DNA from 2 places in the Neobacillus sp. FW104-15D2 genome. Region 1 is predicted to be linked to the other one. Evidence: a T-box and tRNA genes for the amino acid it is inferred to sense, from the RefSeq annotation. Region 1 holds a T-box; the other holds one or more tRNA genes.
The links. A T-box is a leader RNA that pairs with one kind of tRNA and senses whether it is charged. The one in region 1 lies ahead of argS (arginine--tRNA ligase), so its partner is inferred to be a tRNA-Arg.
Positions count from the first base shown of each region.

Region 2: it encodes a tRNA-Arg, which carries the amino acid that the T-box ahead of argS (arginine--tRNA ligase) is inferred to sense. The anticodon was not compared.

Region 1 covers NZ_JBYTCJ010000046.1:11,164-14,322, forward strand. Annotated here, with positions in the region: gene AC3WR0_RS23980 (VOC family protein) at 1-28, shown strand, start outside; gene argS (arginine--tRNA ligase) at 61-1,743, opposite strand; T-box leader at 1,790-2,009, opposite strand; gene AC3WR0_RS23990 (hypothetical protein) at 2,085-2,444, opposite strand; gene AC3WR0_RS23995 (DsbA family oxidoreductase) at 2,830-3,159, opposite strand, start outside.
Region 2 covers NZ_JBYTCJ010000002.1:129,743-132,901, forward strand. Annotated here, with positions in the region: gene tig (trigger factor) at 1-535, opposite strand, end outside; gene AC3WR0_RS02405 (tetratricopeptide repeat protein) at 697-1,737, opposite strand; tRNA gene AC3WR0_RS02410 (tRNA-Arg) at 1,894-1,970, opposite strand; gene AC3WR0_RS02415 (metallophosphoesterase) at 2,093-2,611, opposite strand; gene AC3WR0_RS02420 (XTP/dITP diphosphatase) at 2,608-3,159, opposite strand, start outside.

The sequences.
Region 1 (3,159 bases):
AGGTAATCTTATTCAATTAGAAGTGTAATAACAAAGGGATTGCAGCAGCAATCCCTTTGTTTACATCTCCTCTGGGGCTCCTAATCCTAATAATCTAAGACCCTCTTTTAGAACCATCTTAACTGCATATACGATTGATAATCTTGCCTGCTTGTAATCTTCATCATCTAAAATGCGGACAGAACCATAATATTTATTAAATGCTCTTGAGAGCTCAATGACATACTTGCCAATTTGCGATGGATCATATTCTTCCATAGCACGTTTAATTACCTCCGGAAAAGCCATTAAGGAAGTAATAATCGGCCATGCTTCGAGATCAAAATTGCTTAAAAGTCCCATACTTTCTTTAAACTGCCCTTTTCTTAACAACGAGGAAGTACGTGCATGAGTGTATTGAACGTAAGGTCCTGTTTCCCCTTCAAATCTTAACATGTCTTCCAAGGAGAACTCTATATCGTTAAGCCGGTAGTTTCTTAAGTCATGGAAGATAACTGCGCCCGTCCCTACCTGGCGGGCGACTTCCTCTTTGGAATCAAGGTTTGGATTTTTTTGTTCAATATCCTTCAATGCAAGCGTTATAGCCTCATGTAAGACCTCTTCTAGCAATACCACTTTCCCTTTTCGTGTAGACATTTTTTTGCCGTCCTTTAACATCATTCCAAAAGGAACGTGAGTCATTCCGGCCTGCCATTGGCAGCCCATTTTATCCAGCACAGCAAATAATTGCTTAAAATGTAAGGTTTGTTCATTCCCTACTACATATAAAGATTTAACGAAGTGATATGTTTCCTGGCGATAAATGGCTGCTGCCAAATCACGGGTGGCATAAAGACTGGTTCCGTCTTTTTTCTTTATTAAACAAGGAGGTAGATCCTCCAGAGAAACTACTTGTGCACCTTCTGATTCTTCCAGTAAATTTATTTCTTTAAGCTGCTGTACCACTCTTTCCATCTTGTCATTATAAAAAGCTTCGCCATGATAGGAATCAAAGCTTATCCCCATCAAATCATATATTTTTGAAAACTCCTTTAATGACTCCTCACGAAACCAATCCCATAATCTATGTGCTTCTTTATCGCCGTCCTCCAGCTTTTTGAACCAGCCACGAGCTTCATCTTCCAAGCTGGTTTCCTTTACTGCTTCTTCATGGAATTTCACATATAATACAAGTAATTCTTTAATGGGATGCTGTAAAACTTTTTCTTCATCCCCCCATTTTTTATACGCGACAATTAGTTTACCAAATTGAGTGCCCCAATCACCCAAGTGATTAATTCTGACTGGACGGTAACTGCATTTTTCTGCTATCAATGCCAGGGCGTTCCCAATCACAGTTGAGCGTAAATGCCCCATTGAAAAGGGTTTTGCAATATTGGGTGATGAAAAGTCGATCGTGATAACCTGATCATTTCCAAGATTTAATGCACCATAATTTTCTTTTTGGGAAAGAACATGCTTAATAACCTCAGAAGAAACCTTCCTTTTATCTAAAAAAACATTCACATATCCACTTACAGCTTCGATTTTTTCGAAAACTGGAGATTCGATTTTATCAGCCACTTCCACTGCAATGCTTTGAGGTGACTTTCGAAAAATTTTCGCCAATTCAAAACAAGGAAATGCCAAGTCTCCCATATACTCGAATTTTGGTTTTTCAACCATTAAAATCAATCTGCTTTTGTCCATTTGGCCATTTAAAGCTTCATACAAACATTCAGCAAGGTCATTCTTAAAGTTCATCTTTTATCTCCTCCAAAATAAAAAAACTCCCGCCTCTTTAGTAAATAAAAGAGACGAGAGTTTATTAGTCCCGTGGTACCACTCTAATTGTTTTTATAAAATAAAAACCACTCCATTTGGTAACGGGGTGATTCCCCGGTATTCCCTACTCACTTTCAGGAAAACATCTCTAAAGTGCGGTTCATTACCTGCTGCATGCAAAGCTCACACCATCCCTGACTCGCTTTATTTTCGCAAATAACTACTCTCTTTATCAGTGACTTTATCATTATTTAGAATCATTATATCCATTTATTAGAAAATTACAATATATTTTGTGGAAACTTTTACATTTTCAAATCTCATTCATTTCTGTTTAAATTTTCGAGAATGTCAATATACCGTTGTTCAAGCTCTTCGTAGGTGAATTCTTTTTCTTGTTTTCTTAGTAGAAGAAGTTCATCCAAATGCTTTTTGTTTTTACGGAATTCCCTTTTATCTTTGTAGTAAGTTAGCCATATCCAAACAATAAGTACTAATGAAAAAATCGTAAAAAGTATCAAAAGAAACAAATGTTTCGTTGGTTTCCCAAAGAATATTAATACAAGATTTAAGGGAGGACCTAAGGCCACAAGGGTACTAAATATTACCTGCACTAGGTTAGGTTTTGATATATCATAAAAAGCTTTCATAACTTTTAGCAGTTGTTTTTTCTCAGACAACTAATCATCCCCCTAAAACTATAGCTTAGAAGTGAAGTGAGGCATCTCATCACCTCGACAATCTCTTTACTCTAATTCTATAGAAAACAATGTTTATCCTACCAAGTGTCTTGTTTAATTTTATCTTCCGTCTACCCAAAAAACGCATAACCTTTTATATAGGTATACGATAGCTAAAAAGGTAAATTGCTATTCGTAAAACTGTTACCATAATCATTTCCTGTTGATTTCCTCCGTTGGGGTTGGCTTTCCGCTCAAAATCAAAATCATTAATTAGCTTTAACACTGCCAAAATAAAAGAACTAGTGCCCGTTTCCTGGGACACTAGTTCTTTTAGTAACAAGTTGTTCATTTCTAGTATGACATTTTATTAAGCAAAGCCGTATTACTTTTTAGGGATTTCACATCCATCGTCATCACAGATAAGTCCGTCTTGACTGTTTAAAACGGTGATTTCATCCTCTGCAATGATTTTCTTCAATGCCTGAACAAAGACCTCAGTTGGCTGGGCACCAGTAAGAGCGTATTTTTTATTGATAAGGTAGAATGGAACTCCTGTAACACCATACTGTTGAGCTGTTTGCTCATCTGCATGAACCTCTTCAGCCATTTCTTCGCTTGCAAGCATTTTCCCTACAGCTTCCCGGTCTAACCCTACTTCGGCTGCCAGGTCTTTCAAAGTTTCGTGATCTCCAATATGTTTGGATTCTGAAAA
Region 2 (3,159 bases), on a different contig from region 1:
AAGCTTCACCATCAACAAAGCCCTCAAAGTCGATAATAACTGAATCACCATTTTCTGCTGGTCCTTCTTCTTTAACAACCAATTCAGCGTGGCGCTCTTGAAGAGATTTTAATTCTGCTTCCACTTCTTCGTCGGTAACGTTTGTATCGAATTCTTCTACTTCAAGACCTTTGTACTCACCAAGAGCAACTTCTGGCTTAACCTGAATAGTCGCTTTGAAAACAAGCTCTTTACCTTTTTCGATTTGTTCGACATCAATTTCTGGGCGGTCAATTGGCTCAATGCCAGTTTCATTAATAGCCTCAGAATATGCTTCTGGTAGAATAATATCAATTGCATCCTGGTAAAGAGATTCAATACCAAAACGCTTTTCAAACATTGGTCGAGGCATTTTTCCTTTACGGAAACCAGGAACATTAATTTGCTTTACTACTTTTTTAAACGCAGCGTCGAGACCCTCGTTTACCTTTTCCGCACTTACTTCAACTGTAAGGACACCGCGGTTTCCTTCTAACTTTTCCCATTTTGCTGACATACCGTTTTCCCTCCAACATCTATTCTCATTTCCATTTGTACGAATCTGTTATGAATACGTCTTGTCCTTCAAGTCAATATCCACGCACCATGTAATGCCCGTTTACTCACATTACAACCACTACATTATAACATAGGTTTATTTTCTTTCAACAGCGAAGGCTATATTATCGGATAAGAAATTTCTTCAAATTCTTTGATTTTGCTTACTGCGAGGTTTATATCTTCAATGGAGGCATTGTACCTGCCTCGAATTTCAAGCCTTTCCACATCCATCCCATGGTATTCAAGGGCCGTTAAATGGAACGCGGCAGCCCAGGCCTCAGGGCTTCCTGGCTCTAGTAAAAAAGGATAAGCAATGAAGAAATAACGTTCAATAAGGCTCTTCATATTTTCAAATAAAACAGGATCATCATGTTCGATTTCATTTCCAAGAAGGGAGATAATAGTGACCATTTCTTCCTGCGAATACATATCAGGGAGCGAAGCAGGAACCCAAGTCTCTTTCATTCCAAATTTTGTTACCTCTACCTCTTTCTCGTATTCCTGTTCTTTTAAAATATTGATTAAAATGGTCTTTAAAAAAGGATGACCATTTTCAGCAATTAAGTATGCTTTTATATCTTTCATAAAGGGTCTTATGTTTTGGTTGGAAAGCTTTGAAATCAGGAGAAGCTGTTCTTTCGGATCCTGCAAAGAAAATAGATTCAGTTCCTGCAGCTGCTCACTTTTTTCTTCCATCATTAGCAGTTCTTCATCACTTGGAACAGTAATATGGTTTTCGGCCATTCTTTTACTAAATTGAAGCAATGTTAAAAAATGATCTTGTTTTTCCCGCGGAACCTCTTTTTCATCTAAAAGAGCTTCAATAACAGAAACAATTTCGTCGTATTCATGAAGCTGGATCAGAATGGTTAAATACAAATCAACCATTTGCATATAGTCGCCTATCCCTTTAAACAACATCTCTTTTGCAAGTTCTCTAGCATTTTGATAGGAACCCGCTTCAAAATAGGATATAACCAATCCGAATAAAATATCGCTATTTTCCGGATCAAGTTCTTTCGCTTCCTCAAGATAACGAATGGCATCTCTATATTTTTTCTGCTGGAGGCTATCTATCCCTTTTTCAGTAAGCCTCTTTTCCAGGTCGGGAAAGAAGACAACATTGTCTGCCTGCTTTATTCGATCCTGTTTTTTCATTGTCAGTTACCGTCCTTATGGTTATTGTTGAAAACTAGTTTAGCATTTAAAAGGGGAAAAAACAAAAGCAGTGGGCTTTTGTAGATAATCTTTTTATTATGGACATAAAAAAAGCTTGCCGTTGTCGGCAAGCTGAATGGTTATGTAGTGTAAAAGTGGCGTCCCAGGAGAGATTCGAACTCCCGACCCACGCCTTAGAAGGGCGTTGCTCTATCCAGCTGAGCTACTGGGACATTTATTAAAGACAATATTTATTATATTAGGCTAGCATTTAAAAGTCAATACTCATTTTCACATTTTTTTTATAAGCAAGGGGGGAAATTACTCCCCTGCTTTTAATATATACCCTTTTGAGCTACTTTGAAAGTGTGAATTTTTTTGAAAGCTCTTTAAGCTCACCATTTTCAAGGTCAAAAACCTTTAAAACAATATCTTTTTCCTGAAAATCAAGAATTACATATGTTTTTTCCAGTCTGCGTCTTGGTAGACGAAGACTGCCTGGGTTTAGAAAGAGAATCCCATCCACTTCTTCGGCACCTAAAAGATGAGAATGCCCAAAGCACACCACATCGGCACCCACTTCTTTGGCTCGGTAGTGAAGATTCATTAAAGTTGATTTAACAGAATAATGATGGCCATGGGTAATAAAGATTTTTTTCCCACCAGCTTCTGCCGTCGTTTCGTTAGGAAATCCAGCTTCATAATCACAGTTCCCTCGGACTGTTAGGTAACCCTGAATAGAAGGATCTTCCTTCATAAGCTCAGAATCCCCACAATGAACCATTAAATCAACTTCATTTTCGTGCCTGTCCTTAATTAGCTGAAGTTCCTCTGTTAAACCATGGCTGTCACTAACTATCAGAACCTTGCTCATGACAAATCAGCTCTTTCAATTATTGATTCAAGAATCCCGCTTAATTCCTGTATAGCATTTGCCCTATGGCTGATTCTGTTTTTCTCCTCAGAAGGCAACTCCGCCATTGATTTACCTAATTCAGGAACAAAGAACACCGGATCATAACCGAACCCATTTATACCACGCCGTTCATTCAGGATTTCCCCCTCGCAGGTACCCGAAACTGTGATTGTCTCCTTTCCAGGAATGGCAATAGCTAAAGCACAATAAAATCGGGCACTGCGGTTCTCTTCAGCAACATTAGATAGCTCGTCCAGAACCTTATCTATATTAGCCTGATCGTCTTTCGGCTCTCCTGCATAACGTGCTGAATAAATCCCAGGCCTGCCATCCAAAGCGTCAACCATAAGTCCGGAATCATCCCCTATTACCATTTTGTTGAGTTGTTCTGATATCGTTTCCGCTTTTATTACTGCATTCTCCTCGAATGTTTCACCTGTTTCGTCTATGTCACCAATCTCAGGATAATCAAGAAGAGTACGTACTGAAATATTTTTAGAGGCAAA